2 regions of the Altererythrobacter sp. genome follow, and region 2 is predicted to be linked to the other one. Evidence: predicted binding sites of a transcription regulator. Region 2 holds the regulator's gene; the other holds the start of a gene.

Region 1 (10,371 bases), on a different contig from region 2:
GCTTGCTGCAAGCCATGGCTTAGCCATATCTGTAGGCCCACGGCTACCGGACAGGTCGATATGGGCCGCGCGGGTGACATTGGTGCGCCTGTCATCTGCGTGCGGTCGGTAAGCGAACAGGGCCCCTCTCCCGTGGGGATAAGGTTGCGAAACGCGATTCCGCTGCGAGTGAGAGCGGCGCGGCATTGGCCCCTGTCCGTGGTGATTTCGGCCAGTTTCAGACCGGTCGCCAGTCCCGGCGGGTTGCGCACATCCAATGGAGCGAGCGGATTGTGCTGCGGATTCTGCTTGAGCCACATATAGCCTGCGAAACCGAGCGATATTACGATCAGCCACCCGATCGCTCGCCGATCCCCGGCAAATTTGCCGATCCGGCGTGATAGGTTCAAATTTTGCATGATCCCGCCCATCTTTCTGCCTAATGAAAATCGCGCGATGGTGGCAGCATACGCGGCAATATGCGCAGATTACGCGGGTGCCCGCGTGTTTCGGGCAGTTCGTCCGTCGGGCTACGCGACTTGAGCGGGCCCTGATGTTTCTCAGGCAACGGACTGCTCACATGGTCCGCCCGTGCGACAGGCGACGCCAGCAAATCGTCTGACAGAGCAAGCAGCGAAGCCGTGGCATCGGTCATGTGATGCGCAATCACGTGTATCACCTCGTCGTCATATTCCACTCGCCCGCGCACCTCCATGAGGCGGGCACCCATGACGACCCGGCGTTGTTTTTCTTTGATATCCGGCCAGACGACGAGATTAACGACTCCGGTTTCGTCTTCAAGGGTAATAAAGCACACGCCCTTGGCACTCCCCGGACGCTGACGGATCAGCACTATCCCCGCCACCTGTATCATGCTGCGATATTTGCGCTCTCTGAGGTCGCAGGCACGCACGAAGCCGCGTTCGGCGAGCGAAGCGCGCAGGAAAGCCATGGGATGCGCCTTCAGGCTTAGCCGCGCGGTCTGGTAATCGGCCACCACCTCTTCGGAGAGTGGCATATGCGGCAGTTGCGTACGACGCTTCTCCTCCCCTTCCTCGCGCGCGGCCGCTGCCGTGAAGAGCGGTAGGTCAGGCGCGGCGATCAGGCTGCGTGCATCCCACAGCGCCTGCCGACGCGGAAGTTCAAGCGAAGTGAAGCAATCGGCGCTGGCTAGCCGCTCTATATGCGCGGGCGAAAGCCCTGCCCTATCGCGCAGTTCGGCAACGTCGCGATAGAGGCCACCCGTTTCGCGCTCCGCCACCAGACGCGCCGCGACATGTTCGGGCACACCGTCGACCTGCCTCAGGCCGAGACGCAAGGCGATATGCTTGTCCGGACGGTCCTGATCCTCCCCGAAACGGCGAGAATTCTCCTCCAGCGTGCAATCCCACACCGACTGGTTCACATCTGCGGGCAGCACCGTGACCCCATGCTCGCGCGCATCACGCACGATCTGCGCCGGGGCATAGAAACCCATCGGTTGCGAATTGAGCAGCGCACAGGCGAAAGCAGCCGGAAAATGGCATTTGAGCCAGCTCGAAACATAGACCAGATGCGCAAAGCTGGCCGCATGGCTTTCAGGGAAACCATATTCGCCGAACCCCTTGATCTGGTTGAAACAGCGAGTGGCAAAGTCCGGGTCATAGCCGCGCGCGACCATGCGTCCGACCATCATATCCTCAAGTTCTTCCAGGTTCCCGCGCGAACGGAAGGTTGCCATGGCCCTGCGCAAGCGGTTGGCTTCCGTGCTGTCGAACTTCGCTGCATCGAGCGCAATCTTCATCGCCTGTTCCTGGAAGATCGGCACGCCCAGCGTGCGCTCCAGAATGCTCGAAAGCTCGTCCGGTGGACCGTGTTCAGGAGCCGGCGCAGGAATTTCGACCTTTTCCGCGCCCCGTCGCCGCTTGAGATAGGGGTGCACCATGTCGCCCTGGATCGGGCCGGGCCGGACAATCGCAACCTCGATCACCAGATCGTAGAAGCGCCGCGGGCGCAAGCGCGGCAGCATGTTCATCTGCGCTCGGCTTTCGACCTGGAACACACCAAGCGAATCCCCCTTGCACAGCATGTCGTAAACCTGCGTATCCTCGCGCGGGACAGTCGCCAGAGTCAGACGCTTTTCATAATGCAATTCAAGCAGATCGAGGCATTTCCTGATACAGGTCAGCATCCCTAGCGCCAGTACATCGACCTTGAGGATGCCAAGCGCGTCGATATCGTCCTTGTCCCACTCGATGAATGTGCGATCGGGCATGGCGCCATTGCCGATCGGCACGGTTTCGGTCAGCGCACCCTCGGTCAGGATGAACCCTCCGACATGCTGGCTGAGATGGCGCGGCATGCCGATCATCTGTTCGGCCAGTTTCAGCACGCGCTTGAGATGGGGATCACCAAGATCCATGCCGATCTCGGCAGCGTGTTTTCCGGCGACTTCGCTGCCATAACTGCCCCACACGGTGCGGGCGAGCGCGCCGGTGACATCCTCGGAAAGCCCCATCACCTTTCCTACCTCGCGGATCGCCATGCGCGGGCGGTAATGGATCACCGTGGCGCATAGTCCGGCACGGTGGCGGCCATATTTGTCATAGATGTACTGGATTACCTCTTCGCGCCGCTCATGCTCGAAATCGACGTCGATATCGGGCGGCTCCTTGCGTTCTTCGGAGATGAAACGATCGAACAGCAGTTGGTGCTTGGCCGGATCGACGCTGGTGATCTCCAGGCAATAACAGACGGCTGAATTGGCTGCGCTACCGCGCCCCTGGCACAGGATCGGCGGATCCTGCCCACGCGCATAATCGACGATATCCTTGATGGTAAGGAAATAGCGCGCCAGCCCCAGCTTGCCGATCAGCGCCAGCTCACGCTCCAGCGTCTTGCGCACGCTATCGGGCAAGCCTTCGGGGTAGCGCCGCTGCGCGCCCTTCCACGTCTCCGCTTCCAGGAATTGCTGCGGGGTCATACCGTTGGGATAGATCTCTTCGGGATATTCGTAGCGCAGCTCGTCGAGGTTGAAATGGCAGGCATCGGCCACTTCGCGCGCGGCAGTGATGGCATGAGGCCAGCGCGCGAACAGGTGCTCCATCTCCTGCGGGGATTTGAGGTGCCGTTCCGCATTGGCGTGGAGCAGGCTTCCGGCAGCAGCGACCGTGGTCTTGTGCCGGATCGCCGTCATCACGTCCTGCAACGGGCGGCGTTCGGGCGCGTGGTAATGCACGTCATTGGTGGCGAGCAGCGCGAGCCCGTTCGCCTGTGCCATTGCGTCGAGCCGAGTGATCCGCGCCACATCGTCCCCGCGGTAGAGATAGCTGGCGGCGATGTGTCGGAGTGTTGGGAGTTGACGGGTCAGGTGAGGAAGGAGTTCAACAAATGAAGCCTTCAGAGGCACCCTTTCCTCTTCGTCACCCCGGACTTGATCCGGGGCCCCACTTTCATTGGACAGGAGAGGGATCCCGGCGATCTGATGATCTTTGGGACCAGGATAACGGAAGGGAATTATGTTACTCTCGACCTTGATCGAGAATTCCGCCTCCAGATCCTCCGGTGGCAACAGGATCAGTTGCACATCCCCCTCGCCTTCCTTGGCGCTATGCGCGGCCAGCATGGAGAGCGAGATGTCGCAAGCGCCCTTGTCCTGCCATTCGCCGTCGATCCTGCTCATTCGTCCGGCGCTGACAAGGCGGCACAACCGCCCATAGGCCGCCCTGTCACGCGGATAGGCGAGGAAGGACAGCCCTTCGAGCGTTTCGATCCGTGCGCCGATCACAGGCCGCAATTTGAGCGCCTGCGCCTCCGCATGAATGCGCACCACGCCCGCCATGGAGTTGGCATCGGCGATCCCGATTGCGTCATAACCCAGCGCGCGGGCTGTAGCGACAAGGTCAACCGCATCCGACGCCCCGCGCAGGAAGCTGAAGCAGCTTGCCAGCCCCAACTCGACGAAAACCGCGCGCTGCGGCGCTTCAATCGTCGATGGATCGATCTTCAGTCTGCGCTTCTGAGGAGTCAAAGATGATTCGGGCATGGTTCGAATCCCGGAATCGATCCGGGTCAGATGGCTCATTCGTGTAAATGTTCCTTATATGTTCTTATAACGGAACTTGCCAGCCCTTGTGACGGCCGCGAGTTGAGCGACCTCACTTCAATCCGATCTTAACCTAATGGGGTGATGCCGGATCATTGATGGGCTCAGGGGACAAGATGTGGCGCTATTTCGCAGCCAGGCAGCAATAAGAAACGAAGATCGCCGCGCATCGCCACGCTACCGCGTCAACTGCCCTGCACAGCTCCACATGACGAGCGGAAACCGCCAGGGTTCACTCTATGACATCTCGCTCAACGGGGCCCGTTTCACCACCAGCAATCCGCCAGCTACGGGCACTTCGGGTCTGCTCGCGTGGAACACGCACGAGGCCTTCGGCAAGATCATCTGGTCAAACGAAGATGGTTGCGGGATCGAGTTCGAACGGCAGATTCCACAAGAGGCGATCGAGGAACTGACTGCGGCCAGTACCGGGCAGACCCGGCGCGCAGCCAATTTCGGCAATATCCCCATAGCCCGAAAGGGGCGCCGTGGACTGGTTTCAGGCAACTGATTTCATAGGGTATTTACAAGTCCTAAGGGCGTCCTCATCCTCAGACTACCACGCATCGTGATGCAATCGCCGGAGGCGGATCAGCCCAGGCCAGCACGCTTTTGCATCTGCAGCTTGTGCAGGTGATCGATCACCGCCTGGTGCATCTGACCTTCGAATTCGACGCCGGCATGATTGCCTTCGATCCAGACCACGATCCCGAGCGGAGCGCGAATACCGTCGACCTTGAGCGTTACGGTTTCGCCCAACTGGGCAAAGCCGTATCTGCCCTTCAGCTTGCAACCACCCTCGGAAACATCGATCAGTTCGACGAAGATCGAGCGCGAGCGCAACCGTCCCTCGACCAATATCTCGAGCAGTTTGCGTTCAAATTGACGCTTTCTTTCCGGCGCGTTCATGATGTCTGTTTGGCATAAATCCGTAAACGAATGATGATTCTGCAGCTGCAAATGCGAAAATTTCCGCTTTTCAAGCAAAGAATCCCTGCAGAAACCACAAGGGCAATCCCCCGCGCCCGTCGCCGATCACCCCGTGGCGATAAATCCAGTAACGCCGTCCCCGGTCATCCTCGACCCGGTAATAATCGCGCAGCCGCACATTCGAGCGTTCGCGCCACCATTCGGGCGCGATCCGTTCCGGCCCCTCGACACGTGCCACTTCATGCACATCGCCCCGCCAGCGAAACGCCTTGGGATAGCCATCGGGCGTGGCATAGAGCACTGCAATCGGTTCAGGACGGTCGAGGAGTTTCAGCGGGCGCCGGCGCAAGGCCAGTCCGCCTTGAGTCGCCGGTTCCGGATCGAGCGGTCCATGCCAGTGCTGCGCGCGTTCCGGAATATGGCTGGCATGCGGAACCGGACGGCGCACGGCCCCCTGCCCCAGTCGCACCGTCAGCCGGTCGAGACATGCCGCAAGCGAAGTGCCATGGACCTCTGCCCTCGCTTCGATATCGACCTGCTCCAGCGCCAGCGGTTCGGCCCAACTGGCGCGCAGCCGCACGGTCTCGATCCCGAAACCGGCATCGACATCCTCCAACCTGTCCGCGAACAACCGGCAGATATGCGCCGGATCGCGGGTCGCGACCGACAGTTCGAGCTGGCGCAGCACAACTTCGCCATCGACCCGCCACAGCCCCAGTTCGAGCCGCCGCGCCCCTACGCCTTGCCCCTCCAGCTCGCGCACCATGTCTTCGGCAAGATCCGCCAGCACCTGATCCAGCAGATCGCGATGGCGGATCGGCTCCATCAATCGCCGCTGCACCAGCGGCATCTTCTGCGGCACCACCGGCAGCAAGGGCTCGGGCAAATAGCCAAGCAATTGATCGAGCCGCAGCAGCGGATTGGAGGCAGGCGACTTGCGGTTACGGAAGCGGCGCTGCAGCGCATCACGGCCCTTTGCCGCACCGAAACGGGTGGTCAGGTCTCCCAGACGCTTGAGCCCCAGCCTGCGCAGCACGGTAATGACATCGCTATCGAGCCTGAGCGCAGCGACGGGAAGATCCGCAAGACGTACGACAGCATCCTCGCCCACCTCCAGGATCGAGGCACTCGCTCCAAAGTGAGCCAATGCCCATGCGGCCCCGGCGGTGGGTGCGATCGCGAAGCTGGCGGTGAGATCGCGCGCCGCGAAGGCCTTGCGTGCATCGGCAATCAGGCGTTGCTCGCCCCCGAAAAGATGCGCCACAGCGGTAACGTCCACCACCAGTCCGTCAGGCGGATCCATCGCGCTCCACGGCCCCCAGCGCTGTGCCCAGACCGCCAGTTTTTCCAGAAAAGCCAGATCGCCTGCCGGATCGGAGGGAACGGCCTTGACCTGCGGACACAAAGTGCGCGCATCGGCCAGCATCATGCCCGCGCGCGGACCGGTTTCGAGCGCAGCATCATTCACCGCATCCACCCGCGGGCCATGCGCAGTTTCGGCGATCAGCGCGATGGGTTGCGCATCCGCGCCCTCGCCTCGCTTCAGACCATTAGAGAGCCGCCAGCGATCGACTGCGAGCCGCGAGAGCCAGACTGCCATAATTCGGCGGGGTGGCTCGCATGGCTGCCGACGGGCTGGTGGCGGTGAGGCGTCCACCATCATCGCGCACAATCCATTCTCCGGGGGCATGAATACGCGCGCGGAACAGTTCGGCCTGCCAGGATGGCATGCCCGGTGCGGCCCGGTTCCAGCGCGGCGCTGGCGAAGCGGCGGACGCAACCCTCCAGCGCATCCGCGCCGACGAAAGATCCGCCTGTGCGTCGAGCCGCACCAGCCATAGCGGCACTCCGTGCTTTTCCGCCGCAAGGCTCAGCCGCCGCGATGCCGTGAAACTGAGCGCCTTGGGATTGCCGGCCATCTCACCCAGCACGAAAGCGAGATCACGGCAGCGCAACCCCTCTTCCAGCGCGAACAGAGCATCTTCGGGCGTTGCCGCTTCGACATGGATCAGGCGATGGCGCAGATTTTCGGGCAGGCCATGGCGGTAAGGCCGCCCGGTGAGCCTGACCGCGGCACGATCCTGCACCCACAGCACCTGACGCTGCTCCCCGCTCTCGGCGAGTGCCCCTGCCTTTCTGGCCTGTGCGGCCACGTCCAGCGCATCGCATGCCAGCGCCAGCGCGAAAGCCGCCCCGCTTGCCTCATCACTCTCCGCGAACAACTCGCTATGCGAAGGGCCAGACAGGCCGGGCCGCCAGCACTTCTCGCGCAGGGCTGCCAACGCAGCCACGTCACAGCTTTCGGTCAAGACAGGAAGGGACATGCAGGAACGAGTCATTTGTTCCTATTATGTTCCATATTCGGATGATTCGCAATGCGGCTGTAGAACGCACTGGAGAGCCCAAGGCAAAGGGGCCGCCCCATCGGGACAGCCCCACAATTACCAAGCAAGATCAATCTATTCTGCGGGAGGATGGATCGGAATAGAGGTTTCCTCACCCTCGATATCGTCCACAACCTCGACAATCCCGCGACCGAGATGGCTGTGCGAACGGCTGTAACCGACATAGACGACAATCCCAATCACGCTCCAGATCGGAAGGAACAGCATCGCCGAAATCGGCAAGTTCACAAACAGGAAAACGCACCCGAAAACCGTCAAAGGCCCGACAAGCCAAAGCGCCGGAACGCGGAACGGACGGTGCCGCGACGGATCGTTACGCCGAACCAGCATGACTGCAAAAGCAACCATGGCAAAAGCATAAAGCGTTCCTGCATTGGAAATGTCGGCAAGCTGGCCAACCGGGAAGAAGGCCGCTCCGACCGCCACCGCGAGACCAGTGATGATGGTAACCACATGCGGAGTCTTGAAGCGCGGATGCACCGCACTGAGCTTCTCGGGCAGCAGACCGTCACGGCTCATCACGAAGAAGATGCGCGTCTGCGCAAAAATCAGAACGAGGATGACCGAAGGCAACGCAAGGAAAGCGGCAATGCCAAGCATGTTGCCGATCCCGGAAAAACCGATCTGCCGCAGCACATGCGCCAGCGCTTCATCGGAACACACCAGCGCACCGGCATATTCGGGAAGTGCGCACTGCCGCGCCAATTCTTCCGAACCGGCCGGAAATGGAATTCCGCCTGGGCCCATGATCGGCTGTCCGCCAATTGTGCCGATCGCTCCGGCTGCAACCAGGATGTAGAAAACCGTACAGAACAACAGCGACCCGACCAGGCCAATCGGAACGTTGCGTTGCGGGTTCTTGGTTTCCTCCGCCGCAGTCGAAACTGCATCGAAGCCGACATAGGCAAAGAACATCGTTGCCGCCGCGCCAACCGCGCCGACCCCGCTGCCCCATCCGCCGAACAGGCCTGCGGGCAGGAACGGATTGAACCGCTCGGGAGAGAAATCAGAGCTGGTCAGCGTAAGCGCAATGAAGGCCGTAAGCGCGGTTACCTTGATGGCCACGAGGATCGCGTTGACCTTGGCGCTTTCGCTGGTCCCGATCACCAGCAATCCGGTAACAAGCAACGCAATGACCAATGCGGGCAAATTGATGAACCCGCCTTCGGCTCCGCCCAATGCCAGCGGGCCGGCTGCAAGCCATGACGGTAAATCCACACCCATGAATTCATGCAGGATCGTACCCGAAAAATAGCCGGACCAGCCAACCGACACCGCGCTGGCGGCGATCGCATATTCCATGATCAGGCCCCAGCCGACCGTCCAGGCAAGAAACTCGCCCATCGATGCATAGCTGTATGTGTAGGCACTGCCAGCGACCGGGATCATTGCGGCAATCTCGGCATAGCACAGCGCTGCAACGATACAGACCGTACCGGCAATGGCGAATGCCAACATCAGGCCCGGCCCCGCCTTCTGTGCGCCTGCGGCAGTCAGCACGAAAATTCCGGTGCCGATGATACACCCAATGCCGAACAGCATGAGCTGGATTGCACCCAACGAACGGTGCAGCGATTTCTTCTCCGCGGTCGCCAAAATGGCGTCCAGCGGTTTTACGCGATCAAGGATCATAAAAGGCTTCCCTTTGCACGAGAGCCCGGCGCCAACAGCGCGGCTCCCCCTCCATGGGCGGGAGGCTAACGCTAACGGACAGCAACGCAAGGCGAATATGCGCCCTTTCCCCGCATTCGCACCGAGTCTACAAGCGCCTCATGTCCACCACATTCCAACTCGACACATCGACCAGCCGCGCCAATCCCACTCCGCAGCCGATGCGGCGGCTGACCGTGCCGCGCATTCGCGAGCGCAAGCAGGACGGCGTAACGGCAGATCCTCTGGTGATGCTGACCGCCTACACAGCCAGGCAGGCACAGCTTCTGGACAAGCATTGCGACCTTCTGCTGGTGGGGGATTCGCTCGGCCAGGTAATCTACGGCCTACCCTCTACTGTGCCCGTCACGCTTGAGATGATGGCCAATCATGGCGCAGCGGTAGTGCGCGGTTCCTACCATTCGGTGGTGGTGATCGATATGCCATTCGGCTCATATGAGGCTTCCAAGGAGAAAGCCTTCGAAAGCGCATCCTACCTCCTCAAGCAGAGCGGCGCAGCTGCAGTGAAGCTCGAAGGCGGGCAGGCGATGGCCGAGACCGTGGCTTTCCTCAACCAGCGCGGGATACCGGTAATGGGCCATGTCGGGCTCACGCCGCAGGCCGTCAACGTGCTCGGAGGCTATGCAGCCCGCGGGCGCAGTGACGCCGAAGCGGACAAGATCGTGAGCGATGCCAGGGCGCTCGACGAAGCAGGTGCATTCGCCATCGTCATCGAAGGCGTCGTCGAACCGATCGCGATCGAAGCAACCAAGGCCGTATCCTGCCCCACCATCGGGATTGGCGCTTCCGCGCATTGCGACGGCCAGGTTCTGGTGACCGAGGATATGTTGGGCATGTTCGAACGTGTTCCCCGCTTCGTGAAGCGCTACGAAGATATCGCCGGAATCATCGAGAAGACGGTAGCTACCTATGCCGAAGAGGTGCGCGCGCGCAGCTTCCCCGGTGAAGAGCAAACCTACCAGCCCAAGGCCTGATCCGACCAATGAACACCTTCCTGCGATTCTACGGCTTTTCGCTGGTCTTCACGCTGGTCTGCTCCGCGCTGGCCGTTTGGTATGGCTGGTACGCGACCGGCACGCTGGTCGGGACCGCACAAGTTCTGTGGATCGTGCTGATCCTGTCAGTACTCGAGATCTCGCTCAGCTTCGACAATGCGGTGGTGAACGCTTCCGTCCTCAAGGAGATGGACGAAATCTGGCAAAAGCGCTTCCTCACCTGGGGTATCGCATTTGCTGTGTTCGGAATGCGGATAGTTTTCCCACTGGCGATCGTCGCGATTGCGGCTGGATTGGGACCGATGGA
Region 2 (10,371 bases):
GGTGCGCCAAGGCCGCCAGATGGGCCTGCGCATGGCGCGCGAGTTTTCCGCCTTCGACGGGCAAGGCAATGTCACCGCATTCGTGCGAATCAATCCGTTGAGCGGTGAAGAAGACGGTGCCGTCTGCGAATTGCTGATCGATAATTGGCAGCGCGAATCCGCGTCAGGAATGGACGAACGCGAAGCTCTTGCGAGGATCGACGCGATTGACCGCAGCACTGCCGAACTTGTGGCCAGGCTAGACTCCAGCCAACACGTCAAGGCGGTCGAAAGCGCGGCAGAAGACCTGCAATTGCTTTTCCGGAAAATCCGCTCTGATCCGGGCAAGATCTGGACCGATTATGTCGAACTGATTGGTATCGAGCACCGACAACCGCTCCATTGGCGCCTGCTCGATGGGGCGCATTGCCGGATCGCCGGCTCGGAGCGCAACTGGACCGTCCGCCTGCTTCCGACAGGAAGCGACACAAGCGGCAATCCACCTGGTTTCGAGCTCCTGTTTGTCGCCGATCGACCGCTGCCCATCAGTTCAGGCCAAGAAGACGATGCTGACGATGCAACCCATGCCAGGCTGATCGGGGAGGCCCTGACACCGGCCCTTCGCCAGCCGATCAAGCGGATCATCGCCAATGCCGAAACGATCCGCGCACGGCTTGCCGGCCCATTGCGCAAGGAATACAGCGAATACGCCGGAGACATAGCGAGCGCCGGCGAGCACCTCTCGGCACTGCTGGACGATCTGGCCGATCTCGAAGTTGTGGAAGCAGACGACTTCTCGGTCGCGAAGGAACGGATCGATCTGGGTGACGCCGCCCGGCGCGCTGCGGGCATTCTAGGGGTCAAGGCGCAGGACAAGTCTATCACGTTGAACCTGCCCGAAAGTGGCGGAGGAACCGTGGCCATCGGCGAGTTTCGCCGTGTCCTGCAAATCCTGCTGAACCTGATAGGAAATGCGATCAATTATTCGCCATCCGGCAGCGAGGTTTCGATCGAACTGGTCCATGGCGGCAAGGATGAGGCTGGACTGGTCATTCGCGACCAGGGTCCCGGCATGACTGCAGAACAGCAGGAACGCGTATTCGCCAAATTCGAACGACTTGGCCGTGCCGGTGACGGCGGCTCCGGGCTGGGGCTCTATATTTCGCGCCGCCTTGCGGAAGCGATGCGGGGCACGCTCACGCTCGAAAGCGAGCCGGATAAGGGCGCGAGCTTCACGCTTACCTTACCCGCTGCCTGATTGGGGCGGGGCCGCATGGCCCCATTCCCCTAATTCGTGATTTTGCGTGCTAGCCAGAAAAGCAGCGCGCCGATTGCCGCGGTAATGGAACCGTAAACCGCCCATGACCTGTCTGCCAGCATGAAGCTTTCAGCCGGCCACATGACGATGCCCAAACCCTGCAGCGCCCAAAGTCCACCCGAGAGGACCAATGCGACCCCGACGACCTGCATCGCAAATCTCAGGATCTTGCGTCCCATCGGGAAATCCTCCGCCTAGCGCTTGTCGACCGGCACGTAATCGCGCTGCGTCGGGCCGGTGTAAAGCTGGCGCGGGCGACCGATGACCTGGCCGGGATCGGAGATCATCTCATTCCACTGCGCAACCCAGCCCACGGTGCGGGCAAGGGCGAACAGCGCGGTGAACATGGTGGTCGGGAAACCGATCGCGGAAAGAATGATGCCGGAATAGAAATCGACATTCGGGAACAGCTTCTTTTCCTTGAAGTAGTCGTCGTTGAGAGCGATTTCCTCAAGCTGCAGGGCAGTCTCGAACACCGGATCCTTGACCTTCAGCGCCTCGAACACTTCGCGCACGGTCTTTTGCATAACCGTCGCACGAGGATCGTAGTTCTTGTAGACGCGATGTCCGAAGCCCATCAGGCGGAACGGATCGTTCTTGTCCTTCGCGCGCTCGATATAGTGCGGAATCTTGTCGGGCGTACCGATCTCGCGCAGCATGTTGAGCGCAGCTTCATTGGCACCGCCGTGCGCCGGGCCCCACAGGCAGGCGATACCCGCCGACATGCAGGCGAAAGGATTGGCACCTGACGACCCGGCCAGGCGTACCGTGCTGGTGGACGCGTTCTGTTCGTGGTCGGCGTGAAGGATGAAGATGCGATCAAGCGCCCGCTCGACCTCGGGTACGATCTCATATTCCTCGGCCGGCACACCGAAAGTCATGCGCAGGAAATTGCCGGTGTAGCTAAGGGAGTTATCCGGCTGCATGAAAGGCTGCCCGATCGCATATTTGTAAGCCCAGGCCGCGATGGTCGGCATCTTGGCAATCAGTCGGTGACTGGAAATCTTGCGATGATGCGGATCGGAAATATCGGTGCTGTCATGGTAGAAAGCGGAAAGCGCGCCAACCACGCCGCACATCACCGCCATCGGGTGGGCATCGCGGCGGAAACCCTGATAGAACTGCCGCATCTGGTCATGCAGCATGGTGTGCCGTGTGATCGTATAGGTGAAGTCGTCCAGCTCGTCCTTTGAAGGCAGCTCGCCGTTCAGCAGCAGATAGCTGACTTCCATGAAGCTTGAATGCTCCGCCAGCTGCCCGATCGGATAGCCGCGGTGCAACAGGACACCTTCGTTTCCGTCGATATAGGTCAGCGCGCTTTCGCAGGAGGCGGTGGATTTGTAACCCGGATCGAAGGTGAAAGCGCCAGTCTGGCCGTACAGCTTCCGGATATCGACCACATCGGGGCCGGTGCTGCCTTCAAGGATTGGGAAATCATAGGACTGACCGCCCAGTTCCAGCTTCGCCTGCTTATCCGCCAAAGTTCGTCTCCTTAAACCTGTTGCTTGCGCTCAGCCCGCAGTCGCAGCTTGCGCGTCTAGCCGAGCAAGCGCCTCATCTCGTCCCAGCAGGACCAGAACATCGAAAATACCAGGCGAGGTCGTCGTCCCGGTAAGGGCTGCGCGCATGGGTTGCGCGAGCTTACCGAGGCCCAGTTCCAGTTCCTCGGCGATTGCTTTCGTAGTGGCTTCGAGTGCCTCGATTGTCCAGTGATTTTCGGCCTTCAAGCGCGCCGAAATCACCCCGAGCAGCTGCCTCGCATCGTCTGTCAGAAGATTTGCAGCCTTCTCGGTCAGTTCCAGCGGCCTTTGCTTGAACAGGAAGGCCGCTCCTTCCGCCAATTCGTCCATGTTGCGGGCACGCGTCTTGAGCACAGGCATGGCCTGAGCCAGCAAGCCGACATCCACTTCGCCTGCCATGCGCGGGGCGACAAGCCCTGCCAGGCGGGCATCGTCCGCTTCGCGGATGTAATGACCGTTGAGGTTTTCGAGCTTCTTCAGGTCGAAGCGCGAAGGGCTCTTTCCGACATGGTCGAGACCGAACAACGCAATTGCCTCATCGCGAGTAATTTCCTCTCGGTCGCCATGTCCCCAACCAAGCCTGAGCAAATAGTTGAACAGCGCCTCTGGAAGGATGCCCATTTCGTCGCGATAGGCTTCCACTCCAAGTGCGCCATGTCGCTTCGATAGCTTGGCGCCATCGCTGCCGTGAATCAGCGGGATATGGGCATAGATCGGATCGGGCCAATTGCCTTCGATCTGGTCCATTGCGCGGTAGATCGGAAGTTGCCGGAAGGCATTGTTCAAGTGATCGTCGCCGCGGATCACATGTGTCACACCCATGTCGTGATCGTCGACCACAACCGCCAACATGTATGTTGGCGTGCCATCCGCGCGCAGGATGATGTAATCGTCGAGTTCCGCATTGCGAACGGTGACCTTGCCCTGAACCTGATCCTCAATCGTGGTTTCACCATCATCGGGCGCCTTGAGCCGGACGACGAAGGGCGCACCCAGCGGCGCTTCCGAAGGATCGCGGTGCCGCCAACGACCGTCATAGCGCAGCGGCTGTTTGGCAGCGCGCTGTGCGGCGCGCATTTCCTCGAGTTCCTCGGGCGTGGCGAAGCACTTATAGGCATGTCCGGCCGCGAGAAGCTTCTCCGCCACCTCGACGTGGCGCGAACCGCGTTCCGTCTGGAAGACAGGATCCTCGTCAAAATCGAGGCCAAGCCAGTCGAGCCCGTCGATGATTGCGTCGATCGCTTCCTGAGTCGACCGTTTGCGGTCCGTATCTTCGATTCTCAGCAGGGCTTTGCCGCCGTTATGGCGCGCAAACAGCCAGTTGAACAGCGCGGTACGCGCGCCGCCAATGTGCAGGAATCCGGTAGGCGAGGGCGCAAATCGGGTGACGATTGTGCCACCGATTGGGCCGCTTTCGCTTGCCATAAGTCCTTCAATCCTTTCCAATAACCCCATGGCGACACGTCACGCGCCAGTGGGACCCGCAGGGGGCAACGCCGGGACCGGCGATGCTGCAGTGCAGCGCACTTGGCGCACTGGCGCTCGCTTGTCCAGTGCGGCGAGCGCAATCGAACAATTCCTCGACCAGGCGGGATTCGACCGTGCACCGTGGATGGTGGTGGGATTTGCCCTGGGAATTGCCGCCTGGTTCGTGCTTGCCGCACCCTGGCAATGGGGCATGGCGATCGGTGCAGGCTTGCTCGTCGCGCTTGCAGGCGCTTCATTGGGGAGCAGTGGATTCGCGCAAAACCATCTGCGCATGGCAGCCGTATCAGCAGGGCTGCTGTTTGCAGCAGGTGTCGCGGTCATATGGCTGAGATCCGAAACGGTCGGCGCAGAACCGATCGAGCGGCCCATGGTGGTTCCACTCCAGGGTTACGTCCTCGACCGTGACGACCAGCCTGCTCTCGACCGGATCCGCCTGACGCTTGCGATTCGAGATGCCGAGGCAGGCAAGGCACAAAAGGTCCGCGTCAACGTGCCCTTGGAGCATGCGAACGATGCGATCGCCGAAGGAGCCATCATCCGGTTGCGCGCGCGATTGATGCCCCCGGCGCCACCAATGCTGCCGGGAGCCTATAATTTTGCCCGTGCAGCATGGTTCCAGGGTCTTTCCGCCACTGGAGGTATGATCGGCGATATCGAAGTCGTGCGCCCGGCAGAACACAGGCAGGGGTGGCTTGCTAAAGTGCAACGGGCGCTTTCGCTCCACGTCCGCAACAAGTTGAGCGGGTCGCCCGGTACCATTGCGGCAGCCTTCGCCAGCGGCGATCGCGGCGGGATCAGCGAGGCGGACGATGACGCAATGCGCGATGCAGGGCTGACCCACCTGCTTTCAATCAGTGGGCTGCATGTGAGCGCCGTTATCGCCGCTGCCTATCTGCTCTCGCTCAAGCTGCTGGCGCTGTGGCCGGCACTTGCCCTGCGCGTCAGACTGCCGGTGGTGGCGGCAGTTGGCGGGGCGCTGGCGGGGATCGGATACACGCTGCTGACCGGATCGGAAGTGCCGACTGTGCGAAGTTGCATCGCTGCGCTGCTGGTCCTGGGAGCGCTGGCGCTCGGACGCGAGGCATTATCGCTGCGAATGGTGGCAGTTGCTGCCTTCTGTGTGCTGCTGCTGTGGCCCGAATCGCTCATCGGGCCGAGCTTCCAGATGAGCTTCGCTGCCGTTCTCGCTATCGTCGCCTTGCACAATTCGGGGCCTGTTCGCACCTTTCTGGAGCCGCATGACGAGGGCTGGGCAGGCTGGCTTGTAAGGCGCGGGACAATGCTGCTCGTCACGGGATTGGTGATCGAAATCGCGCTGATGCCGATTGTGCTGTTCCACTTCCACCGGGCAGGTGTCTACGGCGCGCTGGCGAATGTCGTCGCGATCCCGCTCGTCACATTCGTTTCCATGCCACTGGTCGCTCTGGCGCTACTGCTCGACACTGTCGGAATCGGAGCGCCAATATGGTGGCTGGTGGGCAAGTCGCTCGAACTGCTGCTGGCCATCGCGCATTTCACTGCCGCACAGCCTGGCGCGGTCAAGCTGATGCCGCAGATGAGCGGGCTCACCTTCGCCTTGTTCATCGGAAGCGGTTTGTGGCTCGCTCTGTGGCGGGGGCGGCGCAGGCTGTTGAGCCTGGTTCCTGCCGCTATTGCCACAATTATGCTGCTGATGACGCCAGTTCCGGATGTCCTCATTTCCGGCGATGGGCGGCATGTGGGCATCACCATGGATGGAGAGCGTCTGGTATCACTTCGCGAAAGCCGTTCGAACTACGCCAGCGAGAATCTGCTCGAATTGGCAGGTGTCGAGGGTGATCCGATCATGATCGAGGATTGGCCCGGCGCGCATTGCAGCCCTGAATTTTGCATTCTGGGAATAGAGCGTGGTGGACGCAGATGGACCGTTTTGATGGCACGCAACAAGATCAGGGTCGAAGAGCGCGCCCTGGCCGCTGCATGCGAACGGTCCGACATCGTGATTGCCGACCGCTGGCTGCCATCCTCATGCCGTCCGCGATGGCTCAAGGCAGACAGGGATTTGCTGGAACGCACCGGCGGACTCGCCATCGTGCTGGAGAAGCATGAAATCCATACGGTCGCGTCGGCACAGGGTGAGCATGGCTGGTGGCGCGGGGAAGACTAGTGCTTACGCCCGAGACCGCTCAGTGATAGCGGCGCAACAGCCCAGCCAGCTTACCCTGAACCACAACTTCATGCGGATCGTAGATCTGTGGATCATACATACCGTTTGCCGGGTCGAGCCGAACCTTGCCGTTTTCACGGCGCAGATATTTGAGCGTGGCTTCCTCGTTCCGCACCAGCGCAACGACAATCTCCCCGTCACGCGCGGTATCGGTGCGACGGACCAGCGCGTAATCGCCATCGAAAATACCCGCTTCGATCATCGAATCGCCCGAAACTTCCAACGCATAGTGATCCCCGGGGCCGAGCAGAGCCGCAGGAACCGGCATCGATGTTTGCCCTTCGAGCGCTTCGATCGGCGCACCGGCAGCGATCCGGCCATGGAGCGGTATCTCGATCACGTCGTTGGCCGGTTCGGGAGCTGCAGGGGCAGGCGAGACCGCCCGGGCAACCGCATCATTGGTTGGCAGGCTACGTCCCGCAGGAGTCACATCTTCCGGTTGCTTGATGACTTCAAGCGCGCGAGCGCGATTGGGCAGGCGGCGGATGAAACCACGTTCCTCCAGAGCGGAAATGAGGCGATGAACGCCCGACTTGCTCTTGAGATCCAGCGCTTCCTTCATCTCTTCGAACGAGGGGGAAATGCCCGTTTCCTCCAGACGTTGCTGGATAAAGCGGATCAATTCGTGCTGCTTTGCCGTCAGCATGGCGAAAACCTCCTCTGGTCGCCCCAGGTCGCTGTTCCATTCGCCCATAATTAAGGTGAACGAATGCGGAACAATTAGGCAACAAGAATCGCCAAGTCAAGCAATTCCGCCATTTTTGAACAGCTATCGAACTTTGGGCCTGGCAGGGGTGTGATGTTCAATCCGGGGCAGCCGGCTTACGCTGCAGGGTCGGCCTCTGCGTGCCAATGGCCCGATTTGCCGCCCAATTTCTCGAGCAGGCGCACCTCTTCGATCACCATGCCCTTATCGAGCGCCTTGGCCATGTCATAGACGGTGAGGAGCGCGGTTGAAGCGGCAACCATCGCTTCCATCTCAACCCCGGTCTTGCCAGTCAGCGATGCCGTGGCGGTCACGCGGACGCCTGTATCCTCGAAGGCGAAGTCGATATCCACCGCATCGAGGCCGAGCGGGTGGCATAGTGGGATAAGTTCGGCGGTTCTTTTCGCCGCCATGATCGCGGCGATACGCGCGGTGCCGAGCACATCGCCCTTGGGCGCATCGCCCGCCTTGATCGCGGCGAGCGCATCATCGCTCATCCGGATGAAACCGCCCGCAATCGCCTTGCGCAAGGTTTCCGGCTTGCCGCCGACATCGACCATATGGGCGGCACCGGTTTCGTCGAGGTGGGTAAGTCGCTTGCTCATAGGTTTTTCAGTACCTTACGCGAATCAATTCCTACAGGATGGAACACATGGAACACTGTTCTAAGACCAAAAAGTCTGCCGCTTGGAGATAGACTGCAATTGGCGGATCGGGCAGGAAAAACCGGGCAGATCATGCAACATGCTATGCCGCAAAGTTGCGTGGTAGGACAGACTATCCTTCAAGCAGTGCCCGGGTCGCCGCCTCGACGTCATCCTGCCGCATCAGGCTCTCACCGACAAGGAATGTCCGCACGCCGCAGCGCGAGAGCCGCTGGCAATCGCCATGGCTGTTGATCCCGCTCTCGCCGACCAGCAGCGCACCCTCGGGCGCCAGCGGCGCAAGCCGCTCGGTCGTCGCAAGATCGGTCCTGAAGGTCTTGAGATCGCGATTGTTGACCCCGATCAGGCGCGAGCGAAGCTGTGTAGCGCACTCCATCTCGGCTTCGTCATGCACTTCGACCAGCACATCCATGCCCAGTTCGCGCGCCGCAGCCTCGATTTCCAGCATCGCGCCATCGTCCAGTGCGGCGACGATGATCAGGATCGCGTCCGCTCCCATCGCGCGCGCCTCCGCGCATTGCCATGGATCGACCATGAAATCCTTGCGCAAAGCGGGCAGCGTGCAGGCCGCGCGCGCCGCAACCAGATAATCGGCATGGCCCTGAAAATAGGGCTCGTCGGTCAGCACAGATAGGCAACTCGCGCCGCCCGCCTGATAGGCGCGAGCATGGTCTGCCGGTTTGAAATCGGCGCGAATCAGACCCTTCGAAGGGGAAGCCTTCTTGATCTCGGCAATCAGGCCGAAGCCGGTTTCGCTTGCCTTGCGCAGGGCAGCTTCGAACCCGCGCGGCACGCTCTGTTCGCTGGCCCTGGCGACCAGATCAGCAAAGGAAGCTGCTGACTTGCGCGCAGCAACCTCTTCGCGCTTTGCGGCGCAGATTTCGTCCAGCTTGTTCATGGCAGCAAGCTCACTTCGCCAGCTCGATCCAGCGTTGCAGCAGATCAGCCGCATTGCCGCTGTCGAGCGCTTCGGCGGCCATCGCCGCGCCTTCGTGCCAATCTTCGGTCCTGCCTGCGACGATCAATGCAGCCGCCGCATTGAACTTGACCGTTTCGCGATAGGCGCCCGGTTCGCCCGCCAGAAGGGCGGCCAGCGCCTTTGCATTATGCGCCGGATCGCCGCCACGGATTGCTTCGAGCGGTGCGTGCTCCAGCCCGGCCATGGTTGCATCCACGCGCTGCATGGCGAACTCGTGCCCCGTCACATTGGCCAGTTCGTTACCGCCTGCCAGGCTTAGCTCGTCCAGCCCCTCGTCGCCCGATACGATGAAGGTGCGATCAGTTCCAAGCCGCGCTGCCGCATCGCCATAGATCGAGACGTAGCCGGGGCGGGCTATACCAATCAGCTGACGGCGTACTCCCACCGGATTCGAGAGCGGACCCATCAGGTTGAAGATCGTCCGGCGACCGAGTTTCTTGCGGATTGGCTGTATCCGTACCATCGCCGGGTGGTGGTTGGGTGCAAACAGGAAGCAGATGCCGATTTCGGCCAGTGTCTTTTCCGCAGTGCGCCCGGCTGCGGCCATGTCGAGCCCAAGCACTTCCAGCGTGTCTGCCACGCCTGAAAGCGATGAAATCGCCCTGTTGCCGTGGCGGGCGACCGGCACGCCGCATGCCGCGACAACCAGCCCCACCGCGGTCGATACGTTCAGCGTGTGGTGCCCATCGCCGCCAGTGCCGCATACGTCGATCGCATTGGCAGGCCCCGCCACAGGGATATAGCGAGCACGCAGCGCGCGGGCGGCCCCGGCTATTTCGTCCGCCGTTTCGCTACGCTCGGTCATTTCGACCAGGAAGCGCGCGATCTCGTCTTCGCTGGTTTCGCCATCGAGTATCCAGCCGAAAACCTCCTCGGCCTCAGCCTCGGTCAGGTGCACACGAGCGTCAGGCAGCGTCTTCATACCTGTTCGACAGCCTCCATGCCGCACATCCTGAGGAAATTCGCCAGCAGCGCATGTCCATGTTCGGTCGCAATGCTTTCCGGATGGAACTGTACGCCGTGGATTGGCAAGTCGCGGTGGCGGAAGCCCATGGTGTAGCCATCGTCCGAAGTCGCATTGACGAGTAGCTCATCGGGCTGATTCTGTACCACCAGGCTGTGATAGCGCGTGGCAATGAAGGGGGAGGGCAGGCCAGCAAACACGCCCGTCCCATCATGCGTGACCGGCGAAGTCTTGCCATGCATCAGCCCGCCACGCTCGACTGTTCCGCCAAAATGCTGGCCAATCGATTGATGACCCAGACACACGCCCAGCAGCGGTTTTTCCGCATCGGCGCAGGCGGCCACCAGATCCAGGCTCACGCCCGCTTCATTGGGCGTACAGGGGCCGGGCGAGATGAGGAAACCGGCGGCATTGGTCGCCAGTGCCTCGTTTGCCGTCAGCGCATCGTTGCGCTCGACACGCACCTCGGCACCCAGCTCCATCAGATAATGGACCAGGTTGAAGGTGAAGCTGTCATAATTGTCGATGACGAGGATCATTCTGCTT

What was found. The regulator LexA, encoded in region 2, represses DNA repair genes until DNA is damaged. The targets are predictions, from matches to a motif close to GTTCCNCNCTTGTTCT.
Region 1: the regulator LexA is predicted to act here: its motif matches at 4,053-4,068, upstream of ACQY6C_RS10325 (error-prone DNA polymerase).

Annotation. Positions count from the first base shown of each region.
Region 1 covers NZ_JBNKWF010000017.1:60,563-70,933, forward strand. The annotation lists gene ACQY6C_RS10320 (extensin family protein) at 1-398, opposite strand, end outside; gene ACQY6C_RS10325 (error-prone DNA polymerase) at 419-4,003, opposite strand; gene ACQY6C_RS10330 (PilZ domain-containing protein) at 4,182-4,574, shown strand; gene ACQY6C_RS10335 (PilZ domain-containing protein) at 4,655-4,972, opposite strand; gene ACQY6C_RS10340 (Y-family DNA polymerase) at 5,043-6,593, opposite strand; gene ACQY6C_RS10345 (recA-like protein) at 6,544-7,317, opposite strand; gene ACQY6C_RS10350 (amino acid permease) at 7,453-9,030, opposite strand; gene panB (3-methyl-2-oxobutanoate hydroxymethyltransferase) at 9,171-10,043, shown strand; gene ACQY6C_RS10360 (DUF475 domain-containing protein) at 10,052-10,371, shown strand, end outside.
Region 2 covers NZ_JBNKWF010000010.1:16,220-26,590, forward strand. The annotation lists gene ACQY6C_RS07110 (sensor histidine kinase) at 1-1,237, shown strand, start outside; gene ACQY6C_RS07115 (hypothetical protein) at 1,267-1,476, opposite strand; gene ACQY6C_RS07120 (citrate synthase) at 1,492-2,778, opposite strand; gene gltX (glutamate--tRNA ligase) at 2,809-4,242, opposite strand; gene ACQY6C_RS07130 (ComEC/Rec2 family competence protein) at 4,271-6,451, shown strand; gene lexA (transcriptional repressor LexA) at 6,471-7,157, opposite strand; gene moaC (cyclic pyranopterin monophosphate synthase MoaC) at 7,334-7,822, opposite strand; gene trpC (indole-3-glycerol phosphate synthase TrpC) at 7,995-8,780, opposite strand; gene trpD (anthranilate phosphoribosyltransferase) at 8,791-9,783, opposite strand; gene ACQY6C_RS07155 (anthranilate synthase component II) at 9,780-10,364, opposite strand; gene ACQY6C_RS07160 (phosphodiester glycosidase family protein) at 10,361-10,371, opposite strand, start outside.